3 regions of the Kitasatospora sp. NPDC059088 genome follow, and region 2 is predicted to be linked to each of the others. Evidence: riboswitches for the same ligand, from Rfam matches in the RefSeq annotation. Region 2 holds a riboswitch; each other region holds the start of a gene.
What was found. A riboswitch is a leader RNA that binds a small molecule or an ion and turns the genes downstream of it on or off. The one in region 2 is predicted to bind cobalamin.
Positions count from the first base shown of each region.

Region 1: it holds a riboswitch for cobalamin, as region 2 does, so the genes downstream of both, metE (5-methyltetrahydropteroyltriglutamate--homocysteine S-methyltransferase) here and ACFWXO_RS19770 (ribonucleoside-diphosphate reductase subunit alpha) in region 2, are expected to answer to the same signal.
Region 3: it holds a riboswitch for cobalamin, as region 2 does, so the genes downstream of both, ACFWXO_RS15790 (prenyltransferase/squalene oxidase repeat-containing protein) here and ACFWXO_RS19770 (ribonucleoside-diphosphate reductase subunit alpha) in region 2, are expected to answer to the same signal.

Region 1 is NZ_JBHYGR010000133.1:14,055-19,751, reverse strand. It holds gene ACFWXO_RS37450 (SpoIIE family protein phosphatase) at 44-2,602, shown strand; cobalamin riboswitch at 2,774-2,943, shown strand; gene metE (5-methyltetrahydropteroyltriglutamate--homocysteine S-methyltransferase) at 3,121-5,436, shown strand; gene ACFWXO_RS37440 (hypothetical protein) at 5,533-5,697, opposite strand, start outside.
Region 2 is NZ_JBHYGR010000040.1:46,638-52,334, forward strand. It holds gene ACFWXO_RS19760 (glycoside hydrolase family 26 protein) at 1-176, opposite strand, end outside; gene ACFWXO_RS19765 (hypothetical protein) at 316-1,227, opposite strand; cobalamin riboswitch at 1,757-1,889, shown strand; gene ACFWXO_RS19770 (ribonucleoside-diphosphate reductase subunit alpha) at 2,083-4,494, shown strand; gene ACFWXO_RS19775 (ribonucleotide-diphosphate reductase subunit beta) at 4,494-5,510, shown strand; gene ACFWXO_RS19780 (hypothetical protein) at 5,608-5,697, shown strand, end outside.
Region 3 is NZ_JBHYGR010000029.1:33,815-39,511, reverse strand. It holds gene ACFWXO_RS15800 (CbiQ family ECF transporter T component) at 1-995, opposite strand, end outside; gene ACFWXO_RS15795 (hypothetical protein) at 1,000-2,088, opposite strand; gene ACFWXO_RS15790 (prenyltransferase/squalene oxidase repeat-containing protein) at 2,085-3,641, opposite strand; cobalamin riboswitch at 3,750-3,894, opposite strand; gene ACFWXO_RS15785 (flagellar hook-length control protein FliK) at 4,054-4,551, opposite strand; gene ACFWXO_RS15780 (peptidase) at 4,581-5,687, opposite strand.

The sequences.
Region 1 (5,697 bases), on a different contig from region 2:
TCGCCGTCCGGAGCCGCCGTCCACGACCCAGGAGCCCACCACCGTGCAGCACCCACCGGAGCAGCCCGCAGCCGATCGCGCTCGGGCGGCGGACCCGGCCACCGTCCTGCCCAGGGTCGGCGCCCAGCGCACCCCGGCCGGTCCGCAGCCGGTCGGCGACGCAGCCCCGCCCGGCGAGGCGTCCCCGTCGTACGGTCCGGAACCGACGGCCCGCCCGGCAGCCCCGGGCGGCCCGGACCCGGACCCGGACCCGGACCCGGACCCGACGGCGACCGCCATGGGCCGGCTCGCCAGCACGGTGGAGTGGCTGCGCCGGGAACTCGACCAGGCCCAGGCCGACTCGGCGGGCCGCGCCGTGGTCGAGCTGGCCGTCGGCGTCCTGGTGGAACGGCTGCGCTGCGGCCCCACCGAGGCCGCCCGCCAGCTGGAGGGCCTCGCCGAGCAGGCCGGGGTGACCACCCTGGCGCTGGCCGCCGACCTGGTCAACCCGGGGGCGGGCGACCGGATCTCCGCACTCGCCCGCGACTTCGTCGCCGGTACGGCCGTCCGTACCACGGACCCGGTCGCCCGCCGGCTGCGCAGCATCGAGGCCGACACTGTCGCGGGCGGCGACGCCGAGAGCGCGGCCCGCTCCATGCTGGAGCACGCCCTGCGGCCGCTCGGCGTGGCCGCGGTGGCCGTCTGGGCCGCCCATCCCGACCTCTCGCTCTCCCTCGCGGGCAGCGCCGGGTTCCAGCCGGAGGAGGCCCGCCGCTGGCGCCACGTACCCCCGGGCGTGCCCACGCCGGCCCGCCGGGCGCTGGACGAACGAGGCACCGTCGCCTACCCCGTGCTCGCCGACGCCTCGCTGCCCTCGATCGGCCAGCACGACGTCCGCGGCGGTCGGCTGGCCGTGCCGGCCGGGGTCGGCGGCCGGCTGATCGGCGTGCTGGAGCTCTGCTGGAACGAGGAACTCCCCGAGCGCTCCCAGCCCCTGCAACGGCAGTTCGAGGCGCTCGCCGAGGTGGCCGCCGCCACCCTGGAGTCCTGGGACGGACGGGAGTTCTCCGCCACCGATCCCGCGGACGCCCAGTTCGACGAACTGCGGCAGCTGGCCGACGGACTGTTCGACCCCTGCCTGGTCCTGCGGCTCGCCCCGGACCACGACGGACTCCCGCCCCGGTTCGTGATCCGGCACGTCAACCCGTCCTTCGCGGACTTCGCCGGCCGGCCGACGGTGGCCATCGTGGGTCGCCGACTGCTGGAGGCCTACCCGCTGGCGGCCGCACCGGGCGGTCTGGCCGAGATGGTCGAGCACGTCTTCGCCACCGGCGAGCCCTTCCGTACCCAGGACATGCGGCTGGCCGCCCTGGTCGACGGGGTGCCGCTGACCGCCCGGGCCCAGGTGGGCATCAGCCGGCACGGCACCCACCTGGTGGTCGTCTGGCGGCTCGACGACGGTACCCCGCGGGTCGCCCGACTGCTCCAGCACGCCCAACGCCTCGGCCGCATCGGCGGCTTCGAGGAGAACCTGGCGACCCGTCGGATCGACTGGAACGAAACCCTGTTCGAGCTGCACGGGCTCGCGCCGACCGACCGGCCGATCGCCCTCGACCAGCTCGCCGAGCACGCCCACCCGGACGACCGGCAGACCATCGGCCGCTTCCTGCGGACGCTGCTGCACCACCGGCGGCCCGCCTCCACCGCCTTCCGCCTCCAGCGCGCCGACGGGGTCACCCGGCACATCCGGGTGGTGGCGGAACCGGTGCACGACCCGGACAGCGGACTGCGTGTGGTCCGCGGCGCCTACCAGGACATCTCCGCCCAGCACTGGACCGAGGTCGCCCTGGCCGCCACCCGCGACCAGCTCGCCCAGAGCGAGCAGCAGGCCGCCGAGCGCAGCCGCCTCGCCCTCCAGCTCCAGCACGCCATCATGCCGCCCGCCCGGGGGCCGCTGGACCTTCACGACCTGCACGTGGCGGTGCGCTACCGCCCCGCCGAGAAGGACCACCTGGTCGGCGGCGACTGGTACGACGCCCTCGTGCTGCCCACCGGCGACGTCCTGATCTGCGTCGGCGACGTCGCCGGGCACGGCATCGAGGCAGCCACCGGCATGGTCGCGTTGCGCAACGCCCTGCGCGGCCTGGCCGCCACCGGTGCCGGACCGGGCCAACTGCTCAACTGGCTGAACAGCGTGACCCACCACCTCACGGACAACGTGACCGCCACCGCCGTCTGCGGGCTCTACGAACCCGCCACCCGGCGGCTGCGCTGGGCCCGCGCTGGCCACCCGCCACCGGTCCTGCTGCGCGAGGGCCGGGCGCGGACCCTCCCGCAGCTCGGCGGGATCCTGCTCGGCGCCGTCGACCAGGCGGACTACCAGGAGGAGGAGATCGTGCTCCGGCCCGGGGACACCCTGGTGATGTACACCGACGGGCTGATCGAGCGCCGCGACGAGTCCCTCCAGGCGTCGCTGAGCAACCTGACGACCCTCGCCGAGCGGGCGCACCGGCTGGCCGCCGAGGGTGGGGACGGCCTCGAGGGGCACCTGGACCACCTGTTGCAGTACAGCGGTGCCGACACCGACGACGACACCTGCCTGGTCGGGGTGGCGGTCGGCTGACCCGGGCCGTCGCAGCGGCCGGAGGCTGACCCCGGTCGCAGGCCGAGGTCGTCGGAGGCTGACGCCGTCTCATCATGTGGACGGTTGTGCGGTTCTCCGGCCGGAAAGCGGCGGGCTGCCCGTAGGGTGGCGGGTGCAGCTGGTTCGCCCCGTCCGCCAGGCGGGGTGTCGTAAGAGGGAACCCGGTGACGCCTTTCAACTGGCCAGTCCGGGACTGCCCCGCAGCGGTGAGTGGGAACGACCGCCGTCATACGCACTGGGCCCGGTTCGGGTCTGGGAAGCGACGGCCAGTAGGTGCCGGTCCTTGAGGAGGACGGGCGGGCCCGCGAGTCCGAAGACCTGCCACTGCCCGGGTGCGACCGTTCGCGCCCGGCCATCCGGTGACCTCGAGGGCGGGTCGGCGACCACACCTGGCGGAGCCGTACCCGTGTGCGGGGGCCCGTCCGGTCCGTCGTCCCTTCGCGTCCTCGTCCCCGTCGCCGGGCACTTGAGGAACCAGACTCGCGAAGGAGAGTCCCTTGACCACGAAGTCCGCAGCCGCGGCGACCCTCGCCACCGCCCACGGCTACCCCCGCCAGGGGCGGGGCCGGGAGTTGAAGAAGGCGATCGAGGGGTACTGGAAGGGCGCCGTCACCGCCGAGGTGCTGCTGGCCACCGCCGCCGACCTGCGCCGGGGGAACTGGCAGCAGCTCGCCGACTCCGGTATCGAGGAGGTCCCGACCGGCGACTTCTCGCTCTACGACCACGTCCTGGACACCACCGTGGCGGTCGGCGCGATCCCGCCGCGGCACCGGGCGGCGGTCGACGCCGACCCGCTGGACGGCTACTTCGCCATGGCGCGCGGCAACCAGGACGTCGCTCCGCTGGAGATGACCAAGTGGTTCGACACCAACTACCACTACCTCGTCCCGGAGTTGGGGCCGGACACCGCCTTCGCCGCGAACCCGGCCAAGGCCGTCGCCGAGCTCAGGGAGGCCCTCGCGCTCGGCCACGGCGCCCGTCCGGTGCTGGTCGGGCCGGTCAGCTACCTGCTGCTCGCCAAGCCGGCGCCGGGGGTGGCCCCCGACTTCCAGCCGATCACCCTGCTGGACCGGCTGCTGCCCGTCTACGCGGAACTGCTCGCGGCGCTCCGGGCCGCCGGTGCGGAGTGGGTGCAGCTGGACGAGCCCGCGCTGGTCCAGGACCGGACCCCGGCCGAGCTGAACTCCGCCGCCCGGGCCTACCGCGAGCTGGGCGCGCCGACCGAGCGCCCCAAGCTGCTGGTGGCGAGCTACTTCGACCGCCTCGGCGACGCCCTGGCGGTGCTGGCCAAGGCCCCGGTGGAGGGCCTGGCGCTGGACTTCACCGGACCGGCCGCCGCCAACCTGGCGGACCTCGCCGCCGTCGGCGGGCTGCCCGGCAAGCGCCTGGTCGCCGGGGTGATCGACGGCCGCAACATCTGGATCAACGACCTGGGCGCCTCGCTGGCCACCCTGGCCACCCTGCTCGGGCTCGCCGACCGGGTCGACGTCGCGCCCTCCTGCTCGCTGCTGCACGTGCCGATCGACGCCACCCTCGAACGCGACATCGACCCGCAGATCGCCCGCTGGCTCGCCTTCGCCAAGCAGAAGGCCACCGAGACCGCGCTGCTGGCCCGCGCCCTGCGCGAGGGCACCGGCGCGATCACCGCCGAACTCGCCGCCAACCGCGCCGACCTGGCCTCCCGCGCCAGCTCGCCGATCACCCGCGACCCGGCCGTGCGCGCCCGCACCGCGGCCGTCACCCCGGGCGACGCCCGGCGCGCCCAGCCCTACCCCGTACGGGCCGCGGCCCAGCGGGCCCGGCTCGCACTGCCGCTGCTGCCGACCACCACCATCGGCTCCTTCCCGCAGACCACCGAACTGCGCGTCGCCCGGGCCGACCTGACCGCCGGGCGGATCGACGCCGCCGCGTACCGGGAGCGGATGGAGGCGGAGGTCCGCGAGGTGGTCGCCTACCAGGAGAAGGCCGGCCTGGACGTCCTGGTGCACGGCGAGCCCGAGCGCAACGACATGGTCCAGTACTTCGCCGAGCAGCTCACCGGCTACCTGGCCACCCGGCACGGCTGGGTGCAGTCCTACGGCACCCGCTACGTCCGGCCGCCGGTCCTGGCCGGGGACATCTCCCGCCCGCAGCCGATGACCGTCGACTGGTTCCGCTACGCCCAGGACCTGACCGACCGCCCGGTCAAGGGCATGCTGACCGGCCCGGTCACCATGCTCGCCTGGTCCTTCGTCCGCGACGACCAGCCGCTCGCCGAGACCGCCCGGCAGGTGGCCCTCGCCCTGCGCGACGAGGTCGCCGACCTGGAGGCCGCGGGCGCCGCCGTCGTCCAGGTCGACGAACCGGCCCTGCGCGAGACCCTGCCGCTGCGCGCCGCCGGCCGCCCGGCCTACCTGGACTGGGCCACCGAGGCCTTCCGGCTGGCCACCTCGGGCGTGCGCGCCGACACCCAGGTGCACACCCACATGTGCTACGCCGAGTTCGGCGCGATCATGACCGCGATCGACGAACTCGACGCCGACGTGATCTCCCTGGAGGCGACCCGTTCGCACATGGAGGTCGCCGGGGAACTGGCCTCCGCCGGGTACCCGCGCGAGGTCGGCCCGGGTGTCTGGGACATCCACTCCCCGCGGGTGCCGAGCACCGAGGAGGCCGTCGAGCTGCTGCGGGCCGGACTGGCGGCGATCCCCGCCGAGCGGCTCTGGGTCAACCCCGACTGCGGCCTCAAGACCCGCGGCTGGCCCGAGACCCGCGCCTCGCTGGAAAGCCTGGTCGCCGCCGCCCGCCGCCTGCGGGCCGAACTCGCGGGCTGATCGGGCGGGTTGATCAGATGGGCTGATCAGGCGGGCCGATCGGACGGGTTCGGGGGCGGGCGCGGCACGGCTGCCGGGCCCGCCCCCGTGGGGTGGTCAGCCCGCGCGCTGGGTGCGGGCCAAGGTGCTCGCCTCGGTGCGGCGGTCCGGGGAGGCCACGTCCACCGGGGTGCCGGCGCCCGAGCCGGGGCGTTCGGCCCAGCCGCGCAGGCGGTCGGCGAGCCGGTTCACCCGGCGGTCCTGCGGGCCGAGGGCGAGGTA
Region 2 (5,697 bases):
CCCACGTCCGGCGGCAGGGTACGGCCGGGGGCGCCGACCGACACCGGTACCCGGACGGGCTGCCCGGGGTCGGTCCGGTCGTCGCGGTCCAGCAGCACGAGACTGCCGGCGGCGACCACGATGCCGGCCGCGGCCAGCACGGCCGGCCTACCGCGCAGGACTCTGGGCAGGGCCACGACCGCTCCTCCGGTTTCTCGCCGGCGCCGACCCCCGCGGACGCAACCGGAACACGCGTACGAATGACTCCGACGAGAGCCTGCCACACTCCCCCGGTCCCGGCGAACGGGTCCGCCGGGACCGGGGTGTCACCGCGGGTCAGCCGGTCGCGGCGGCCGCCGGAGTGCCCTGCGAACCCGGCGTGGCCGAGCCCGCCGCCTTGGCCCGCTGGAGCAGCTGGCCCTTCACGTGCTCGGCGAACCCGGCGGACGCCGCGGTCGCGGCGGCGTCAGGGGCGTTGCCGCCCTTCGCCGAGCCCTCGACGGTGAAGTAGGCGTACCGGCCCAGGCTGCTGTGCGTGCCGGTGCAGCCGGGGTTGGCGCAGAACGCCGGGCCGCCCGGCGCGGGCAGGCCCTTGAGCTGCCCGGCGTAGTTCTTCATCGCCGTCTCGGCCTGGATCTTGTGGTCGAAGACCGCGACGCCGACGGTCACCGCGCTGTCGCCGGAGACGTACGTCGCCCGGAGCACCTTCTGGCAGCCCTGGTCGCCGAGGACCTTGCCGAGCCCGCCGGTGGTGGAGTTGCCGTCCCAGCAGGGCTGGTCCAGCGCGACCACGGTCCGGTTCCAGGACACGCCGTTGACCGTCACCTGCAGCGCGGAGAACAGCGCCCCCGCGTCCTGCGGCGCCGGGTCGGTGGCGACCTCCCAGATCGGCTTCGACGGGTCGTCCGGCTGCCCTCCCGCGGCCGCACCGCCGTTCGACGGGCCTGGGGTCGACGGGCCGCCGTTCGACGGGCCGGGGGTCGGCTTGCCCGAGACGGACGCGGACGCGACCGCACCGCCACCGGGCTTGGCCGGGTCGTCCTTCTTGCCGAACAGCAGCACTCCGCCCGCGGCCAGACCACCCACCAGGACGACGGCCACCGCGCCGCCGATGATCCTCACCCGGCGCTTGCGCCTGCCGTCGGCCTCGTTGCGGTCCGCCAGCGCCGCCCAGTCCGGCTCGACGCGCTGCGGCGGGACCGGCTGCTGCGGCGCGGCCGGCTGCTGCGGGGGCCCCGGCTGCTGCACGGGAACCGCCTGCTGCGGGGCCTGCTGCCACTGCGGCTGCGCAGCCGGCGGCTGAACCGGCTGGGGCGCCGGCTGGGGCACCGGCGGGACGGGCTGGGAGAACGGCTGCGCCGCCGGCGCCACCGGTCCGTACGAGGCCGGCGGCGGGCCGAAACCACCGCCCGGCGGCGGCACCGGACCCGGCCCCACCGGCTGCTGATTCTGTGCGCCCCCCGGCCCGGCGGGAGGCGTCCCCTGCGGCCCGTGCCCAGGTACACCAGTTCCGTCGCTCATGCGCCCAGATCGTAGGGCATCACCCGCACCGCCCCTCGGCCCGGTGACCGTTCCGTATCGAAACCAGGACGCCCGGCGCGCCGGGCCCGGGTGTCCGGCACCCGGATCCGGGGTGTCCGGCGGGCGGCCGCGACACGTCCGGAGCGTGGTTCCGGGCCTCGGACGTCCACGAACCGCCACCGGCCCGGGCACAACCCGTCATCGCGACAACACACCACGCCGTACTACATGTGGTGTCGCATCGAGGAGACACCACTACATGTATGCTCGCTTCTGCTGTCGATGCAGGGGAACCCGGTGGGAATCCGGGACTGCCCCGCAGCGGTGTGCGGGCGGCTCCAGCAGCCGTACCGCGAGTCCGAGTACCTGCCGAACAGCGTGCGCCACGGCCCTCCCGCAGAGGCCGCGCCAAGCACCAGCACCACCCCTCCGGGCCTCGCGGGCGGGCCGGGGAGACACCTCGCGCGACGCTTTTTGCGTTCGCGCCGTGCTCCCCTGCCCAGATCGGCCCGGGTGACCCCGATCACCGCCGCACGATCGCCGCCAGGAGAGAGCGCCTTGACCACCGCTGCCTCAGTCACCCTGCCCGCCCAGGGCTCCGGTACCGCCTTCACCGACCCGACGGTCTCCGACCCCGGCGGTGCTCTCCTGCGGCTGCTCACCGACCGCAGCGCCGACCTCACCGAGGTCGACCCCGGCCATGTCGCCGCCGCCGCGCTGCGCGGCCGCCACGCCGGCTCGGACTTCGCCGAGCTGCGCGGTCTGGCCGTGGACGCCGCCGCGTCGATGATCGCCGAGGACCCCCAGTACTCGAAGCTGGCCGCCCGCCTGCTCGCCCTGGAGATCGTCGACGAGGCGAACAGCCAGGGCTCGACCTCCTTCTCCGCCTCGATCGCCGTCGGCCACGCCGAGGGCCTGATCGGCGACACCACCGCGGCCTTCGTCGCCAAGCACGCCGACGCCCTGAACGCGCTCGTCGACACCAAGGGCGACGACCGCTTCGAGTACTTCGGCCTGCGCACCGTCCAGTCCCGCTACCTGCTGCGCCACCCGATCACCCGCAAGGTGATCGAGACCCCGCAGCACTTCCTGCTCCGCGTCGCCTGCGGCCTGGCGGTCGGCGACTCCGAGCAGTCGGTGCGCGAGGTGTCCGAGCTGTACGGCCTGATGAGCCGCCTGGAGTACCTGACCTCCTCGCCGACGCTCTTCAACTCCGGCACCCGGCACCCGCAGATGTCCAGCTGCTACCTGCTGGACTCGCCGCTGGACAACCTGGACTCGATCTACAACCGCTACGCGCAGATCGCCCGCCTCTCCAAGCACGCCGGCGGCATCGGCCTGTCCTACTCGCGCATCCGCTCGCGCGGCAGCCTGATCCGCGGCACCAACGGCAAGTCCAACGGCATCGTCCCGTTCCTGCGCACCCTCGACTCCTCGGTCGCCGCCGTCAACCAGGGCGGCCGCCGCAAGGGCGCGGCCTGCGTCTACCTGGAGACCTGGCACGCCGACATCGAGGAGTTCCTGGAGCTCCGCGACAACACCGGTGAGGAGGCGCGCCGCACGCACAACCTCAACCTGGCCCACTGGATCCCGGACGAGTTCATGCGCCGCGTGAACGCCAACGCCGACTGGTCGCTGTTCTCCCCCGCCGACGTCCCCGAGCTGGTCGACCTGTGGGGCGCCGACTTCGACGAGGCCTACCTCAAGGCCGAGCTGGCCGGCAAGGCCGTCCGCACCATCCCGGCGCAGACCCTCTACGCCCGCATGATGCGCACCCTCGCGCAGACCGGCAACGGCTGGATGACCTTCAAGGACGCCTCCAACCGCGCCGCCAACCAGACCGCGCTGCCCGGCCGCACGGTGCACTCCTCCAACCTGTGCACCGAGATCCTGGAGGTCACGGACGACTCCGAGACCGCCGTCTGCAACCTGGGCTCGGTCAACCTCGGCGCGCACGTGGCCGAGGGCGCGTCCGTCGAGGACCTGCTCGGCGCCATGGACTGGGAGCGCCTCGACGCCACCGTCCGCACCGCCGTGACCTTCCTCGACCGCGTGGTGGACATCAACTTCTACCCGACCACCGAGGCCGGCACCTCCAACTCCCGCTGGCGGCCAGTCGGCCTCGGCGTGATGGGCCTCCAGGACGTCTTCTTCAAGCTGCGGATCGACTTCGACTCCGCCGAGGCCGCCCGGCTGTCCACGCTGATCGCCGAGCGCATCATGCTCACCGCCTACGAGCGCTCCGCCGACCTGGCCGAGCAGCTCGGCCGCCACGAGGCCTACGGCGAAACCCGCGCCGCCCGCGGCGAGCTGCACATCGACCACTTCCCGAGCGCCGCCCCGGAGTGGACCGACCGCTGGACGGCGCTGCGCGCCCGCATCGCCGAGACCGGCCTGCGCAACTCGCTGCTGCTCGCGATCGCCCCGACCGCGACCATCGCCTCCATCGCCGGCGTCTACGAGTGCATCGAGCCGCAGGTGTCCAACCTGTTCAAGCGCGAGACGCTCTCGGGCGAGTTCCTCCAGGTCAACCCGTACCTGGTGCGCGAGCTCAAGGAGCTCGGCGTCTGGGACCAGCAGACCCGCGACGCCCTGCGCGACGCCAACGGCTCCGTCCAGGAGCTCGGTTGGCTGCCGGAGCAGGTCCGGTCGCTGTACCGCACCGCGTGGGAGCTGCCGCAGCGCGCGCTGATCGACCTGGCCGCGGCCCGCATGCCGTACCTGGACCAGAGCCAGTCGCTGAACCTCTTCATGGCGGCGCCGACCATCGGCAAGCTCAGCTCGATGTACGCCTACGCGTGGAAGGTCGGTCTCAAGACCACCTACTACCTGCGCTCGCGCCCCGCGACCCGGATCGCCCAGGCCGCCTCGGGTGCCGCCCGCACCGCCGCTGGTACGCCGGTGCCGGTGAACACCCCGACCCTCACCCCCGAGGAAGAGGCCGCACTGGCCTGCTCCCTGGAGAACCCCGAGTCCTGCGAGGCCTGCCAGTAATGTCCGACGATCGCCAGAAGATGCTGCTCGACCCCGGCTTCGAGCTGACCCTGCGCCCGATGCGCTACCCGTCGTTCTACGACCGGTACCGCGACGCGATCAAGAACACCTGGACCGTCGAGGAGGTGGACCTGCACTCGGACGTCGCCGACCTGGCGAAGCTGAGCGAGGGCGAGCGCCACATGATCGGCCGCCTGGTGGCGTTCTTCGCGACCGGTGACTCGATCGTCGCGAACAACGTGGTGCTGAGCCTCTACAAGCACATCAACTCCCCGGAGGCGCGGCTGTACCTGTCGCGCCAGCTGTTCGAGGAGGCCGTGCACGTCCAGTTCTACCTGACGCTGCTGGACACCTACCTTCCGGACCCGGAGGACCGCAACGCGGCCTTCGCCGCGGTGGAGAACATCCCCTCCATCCACCAGAAGGCCCAGTTCTGCTTCAAGTACATGAACGCGGTCGACCACATCGACTCGCTGCAGACCAAGGAGGACCGGCGGGCCTTCCTGCTCAACCTGATCTGCTTCGCGGCCTGCGTCGAGGGCCTGTTCTTCTACGGCGCCTTCGCGTACGTGTACTGGTTCCGGTCGCGCGGTCTGCTGCACGGCCTGGCCACCGGCACCAACTGGGTGTTCCGCGACGAGTCCATGCACATGGACTTCGCGTTCTCCGTGGTCGACACCGTCCGCGAGGAGGAGCCCGACCTCTTCGACGACGAGATGGCCAAGCAGGTCACCGAGATGCTGGAGGAGGCCGTCGAGGCCGAGCTCCAGTTCGCCCAGGACCTGTGCGGCGACGGCCTGCCCGGCATGAACACCGCCTCGATGCGCGAGTACCTCCAGGCCGTCGCGGACCAGCGCCTCGCACGGCTCGGGATGCCGATCCGGTACGGGTCGACCAACCCGTTCGGCTTCATGGAGCTCCAGAACGTCCAGGAGCTGACCAACTTCTTCGAGCGCCGGGTGTCGGCGTACCAGGTCGCGGTCGAGGGCTCGGTCTCCTTCGACGACGACTTCTAGGTCGAATATCGTTCGGCTTCAACAGCAGGACACAGCGGGGCTGCCGTCACGGCAGCCCCGCTGTTCTCGGTTCCAGGCGTACGGGGGTAGCACAGACATGTCCAAGCTCCAACAACGGGTGATCGACGGCCCGTTCGGACCGATACAGCTCAGCCACGACCGCTGGCCGACCGTCGTGGCCCGGGTG
Region 3 (5,697 bases), on a different contig from region 2:
AGCACGGCGGCGGCCACTCCGCAACCGGCCACGCCCCACTCGGCGGCCCGCCAGCGGTCCGGCCGGTAGGTGGTGCGCCGCACCCGGCGCCCGCCGAGCAGCAGACCCGCCACGCAGAGCACGGCACCCGCGAGGAAGGCGGGCAGGCCGAGCGCGGCCGGGGCCGTCCCGTCCAGCAGTCCGTACACCCCGGCGCACAGGCCGCACATGCCGAGCAGCATCAGCACCCCGGTGAGCCGGCGGGAGCGGCGCGAGGCGGTGCCGGAACGCCCGTAGCCGCGCGAGTCCATCGCGGCCGCGAGGCCCAGCGAACGCTCCAGCGCGTCCTCCAGGACCGGCACCACGATGCTGTGCAGGGCGCGGACGCCCTTGCGCCCCCCCGCACGCAACCTCCGTGCCCGGGCGACCCGTTGGACGCTCTGCACCAGCTGGGGCGCGACGCTGAGCGCCACCGTCACGGCGACGCCGAGCTCGTACAGGGCCCCGGGCAGGACGCGCAGGGACCGCTTGGGGTTGGCGAGGGTGTTCGCGGCGCCGATGCAGCAGATCAGACAGGCCAGCCGCAGCCCGTCGAAGGCCGCCGAGAGCGTGGCCTCCAGCGAGACCGGGCCGCCGATCCGGATCCCCGCGTACCAGTCGGGGGTGGGGATGTGCGGCAGGGAGAAGAGCAGGTGGTCGTGCGGGGTGATACCGGTGGCGAAGACGCATCGGAAGACCACCCGGATCGCCACCACCGTCAGCGCCAGCCACAGGTAGTAGCTGAACCCGCGGGCCCACGGGGCCTCGCTGCGGCGGGCGGTGACCACGTAGCCGAGCACGGCGAGGACGAGCAGGAGCAGCAAGGGGTTGGTGGTGCGGCTGGCCGCGGTCGCCAGGGCGAGCGCCCAGGCCCACCAGGCCAGCGGGTGGAGGTTGCGCGGGGCGCGCCGGCCCCCGGCGCCCCGCCCGGGGCTGCGCTGCGGGGAGCCGAGGCCGCAGGTGTCTTGCGCGCTCACCGGATCACTCGGCCCGTCGGCGGCGACGGCGTGCGGCCACCACCGTGGCCACGCCCAGCGCCACGACGAGGACCGCCCCGAGCGCAGCGGGCACCATCGAACCGGAGTCGTGCGGGGCGTCGGCCACCGGGTTGGCGTCCACCACCCCGCCGGGCACGGCGGGCGCGGACGTCGCCCCGGCCGCGGCCACGGCCGTCTGCGGTGTCGGCCCGTCACTCGGGGTCTCGGTCGGCGGGGCGGTGGAGACTTCGGCCGGTACCGGCGTGGGATCGGGCGCTCCCGGCGGGGTGATGCCGTCCGCAGGAGTGGCCGCGGTACCCGTTCCCGGGGTCGCGGCGGGCGCCGGCGGACGGGTTCCGCCGGGCCGGGGTGCGGCCGGGGCCGGGGCACCCCCGGTCGAGCCGGAGCCGCCGCCACGCGTCGTACCGCTGCCGCCCGTCGTGCCCGATCCGCCCGTCGTACCGGAACCGCTCGCCGCTCCGCCGGAGCCGCCCGTCGTGCCCTGGCCCGGGTCGGCCGGCTGCCCGCCGGAACTGGGGTTGTGGGCCCGGACGCTGTCCGGCGAGAAGGTCGGACGCCCCTCGGTGCCCTCCACGTTGGTGCCGCCGTAGATCCACAGGTCGACGCTGCCGGGCTTCGGCTGGTAGAGCATCGCCCCGAGCTGGCTGTAGGACCACTCGTTCTGGCCCGGATCGGCGTGCCAGTACGACCAGTACGCGGTGGCCGGAGGTGTCAGGACGCACTTCTCCTGGTCCGGGGTCGGGAACTGCTTGCCGCCCTGGTAACCGCTGTAGCCGATCCGGCAGATGAAGGCCGGGCCGTCGTGGCCGGTGCCGGTGGTCTTCCAACCCCCTTGGTTCAGCAGGGTGTAGCCGGTGGTGGGCGTGGAGCCGCAGGAGCGCAGCAGCGGGCCGCCCCACTTGCTCAGGTCCACGGCGAGGACGACCCCGGAGGTCGGGGTGCACTGCTCCATCGGCAACGGCGCAGCGGCAGCCGGGACCACGCCCACGGCGAGGCCGCCGAATGCCAGCGCCGAGGTCAGTGCCGCCGCCCCGGACAGCCGGGCGAGCCGCTGCCCGAGTCCCCGGCTCACCGGTGACGCCCCGGGGCGGCCGTCCGGCGGCGACGGGCGACGATGACGGCAGCGGCACCGAGCGCGGTCAGCGCACCGGCGGCCGCCGTCAGCGCCAGTGCCTGGGTTCCGGTGCTCGCGAGGTGATCCGAACCGGTCTGCACCGGGACGCCTCCGGCCGCCTCGGCACCGCCATCCGTCGGGGCGTCGACGCCACCGGACGACGGCGCGCCGGTGGTCGGGCCGGGCCCGGTCGTGGTGGGCGAACCCGTCGGGGTCCCGGTGGACGTGGTCGTCGGGGTGGAGGTGCCGGTCGGGGTGGGCGTACCGGACGGAGTGGTGGAGGGAGTACCCGTCGGGGTGACCGTACTCGTCGGGGTCGGCGTGCCGGACGGCGTGGTGGACGGCGTCCCGGTCGGCGTCGGCGAGCCGCCGAGGTCGCGGGACAGCGTGCCGAAGGAGATGCCGGTGGCGCCGCCGAGCACCTGCGTGGACGCCCGGACGTCCGACCCCCGCTGCCCGGTGGAGGCGACGTTGAACCCGCCGTCACCGTTCTGCTGCCCGGCGAGGAAGTCGAGTGCCTTGGCGATCTGTCCGCCGTAGGCGGCCTTGCGCAGCGTCATCCCCTGGACGGCCAGCGCGGCCGAGTTGGTGGAGTTGCCGGCCGCGCCGGGGAAGCCGCCGTCGGGCAACTGCCGTGCGGCGAGCCAGCCGAGGCCCTTGTCGACCGCCTGGGCGGCCTCGTCCCCGGGGACGAGGGCGAGGGCCATGACGGCCATGGCCGTGCTGTCCACATCCGAGTCACCGGCGGCCGGAATCAGACTCGGCCAGGACCCGTCCGGGTGCTGGAGGCTCCTCAGGTAGCCGATCGCGGGAGCGGCACCGGTCGACTCTCCGGCCCGGAGCTGGGCCATGACGGCGAGCGCCTGGGAGAAGACCGAGGTGGCGTAGGTGTAGTTGCCCGGGGCGTCGCAGCCCGTGCCCGCGTCGGCCTTGGTGCACACCATCGCGGCGAGGGCGGCGATCAGGTCGTGGCCGCCGAAGTTCCGCGGGTTGCGGCCGACCGCCTCGGCGAGCAGCGCCTCCTTGCCGATGGACCCGCCGCCGGCGTACTCGGTGCCGATGGCGGTCCAGTCGTTGACGGTGCGCGCGCTCGCGTCCTTGCCCTGCTGGTCCAGGAAGTCGACGATCCTGCGCAGCGCGGCGTCGTCCGTACCGGTCGCGGCGAGGGCGTAGGCCCCGTCGATGGTCAGGCCGAAGTCGGCGAAGGCCGGGAACCCCTCGTAGTAGTGACCGTCCGTCAGGCGGGACGGGTCGGTGAGGTAGGCACTCCCCTTGGCGGCGTCCGGCTTCCTCCCGGCAGGCGGGGTCGGTGTGGCGGTGGGGCCGTCCGCGTCGTGCCGGGCGGTGGTGAGGTCGGCACCGGTCAGGGCCGGGATCGTCGGCCGGGCTGCCGCGCTCTCGGGGTGCCCCAGCAGGACCGTACCGCAGGCGGCGACCGCGACGGCACCGGCGACCACCAGCGAGGCGAGGTCCCGGTTTCTGTGACGTGTACGACTGCTGCTGACCCTCACGACGACTCCCTGGTCGGTCGACACGGGAGAAACGGCGCAGCCGACGGCCGCCCACGGGGAACACGGGACCGTCGAGACCACGTCGTAGTCCGCGACGACGCAAGTGCTGTGTGAACACACCCCCGGTCCAGGCATTCCGGCTCACCCACCCTCAGGTGGGTCCACGGTTGCGGGTCAGCGCCGGAGTTGGACCGGCTTCCCCTGAATGCCGAGGGCAAAAAATCGGTTCATCAGACCACGTTGACCGAAGCAGAGTCAATGAGGCGTCAGCGGTGGCCGAGCGGGAGGACCCGGGTGCGGCACCGGGGCTGACGCGCAGCGGTGGGGGGGTCACCGGTGCCCCGGCCCCTCCCGGGAGAGGAGCCGGGCACCGGTCGGCGTCCGCGGTTCAGGACGCGGTTCAGGACGCGGTTCAGGGCGCGGTGATGCCCGGCTGGGCACCGGCGCCGAAGGACCAGCCCTCGACGTCGCCGGGTGCCGGGTTGTAGCTGCCCGCGCCCAGGTTGCTGTACGACCAGGGGCCGCCGTGCTGGGCGTGCCAGTACGACCAGTAGGCGCTGCCGGTCGGGTTGGTGCAGGTCGTCGGCAGGGCGTTGATCGTGCAGACGAAGCCCGGGAAGCGCGGGTGGAAGGAGTACGAGAAACCGGCCCCGGTCAGCGCGGCCAGGCCGCTGGCCGGGTCGCCGGGCGCACAGCCGGTCTGGACGCCGCCGCCGACGGCGGTGAAGTCGACCACGACGGTGACCCCGGTGGTGCCGGTGCAGGCGTCCGCCCGCGCCTGCGGGGCCTGGACGGCGGAGACGCCGAGCAGGCCGGCCGTGAGGGCCGCCGCAGCGGCGATCGACCCGAGCGTACGGCGGGCCGGGCGGGCACGGCGGGCCGGGCGGACCGCGGTGAAGGTGTCGGTCATCGGTGAAATCCTCCTGGAGTCAGGCTCGTTCAGCGCACGGCCGTGGGCGTGGCCGTGTCCCTGGCCGTGTCCGTGGCCGGGCAGGCGAGGGTCGGGGCGCCGGGGCGTGCACCGGCGGCGGACAGCGTGGCCAGCGGGGTGCCCGCGAGGCCGAGGACGGCCTGTGCCGTGGCCCGGGCGCCGTTGCCCGCGTTGAAACCGCTCGCGTCGTAGGCGACGGCGCCGCGGACCGCCTGGTCGGCGGAGCAGTCCTGCTGGAACTTGACCAGCCGGCTCCAGCCCTTGAACCCGGCGGCCAGGCGCCCGCCGGAGAACAGCGCCTGGGTGGCCAGGCCGGTGGTGTTGGCGTTGGAGGCGGTCGCCCCGGCGGCCGCGAACCCGCCGTCGCCGTTCTGGTGGGCGGTGAGCCAGCCGAGTCCCGTGTTCGCCTTGGCGGCGCGACCGGTGGCGGCGAGGGCCTGGACGGCGAGCGCGGTGGCGTCGGGGTCGCTGGTGCAGGCGGCCTGGCCGAAGGAGACCGGGAAGCCGCCGTCCGCGCACTGGCTGTTCGCCAGGAAGTCGACGGCCGCCGCCGGGGCGTCACCGGGCGTGCGGTGCAGGGCGATCAGGGCGAGGGACTGGCCGAAGGCGTTGCTGTAGTCGCCCCACTGGGAGCGGTCGGAGAAGCGGCCTCCGGCGGTCTGCAGCGAGCGCAGCCGGGCCGGCAGGTCGACGCCGCCGAAGGCCGTCGGGTCCCCGCCGCGGACCTCGACGGCGAGCAGCAGCTTGGCGGTCGCGCCCGCATAGGCCTCGGTGGTGCCGTCGCCGAGGTAGCCGCTGATGATCTCGGGCTTCGCCAGCCAGGCGGTGGCCTTCGCGGCGGCGTCGTCGGAGCTGCGCGAGGCGGCGAAGGCCAGCACCGCGTCGATGGTCAGGCCCTGGTCGGGGTAGGCGGTCCCGTTGAAGACGGACTCGAAGTGGTCGCCGCCGACGAGCTGGCGGGCCAGCCAGCCGCCCGCGGCGGCGTCGGGGCGGAACGTCGCGGACGAGGTCGGGGCGGCGGGCGCGGCACTCGCGGCGGTGGCCGCCGGAAGCGCGGCGGCAAGGGCGAGAGCGGGTATCGCGAGCAGACCGAGGGTGCGGCGGAGCGCGGGCATGGAGACCTTT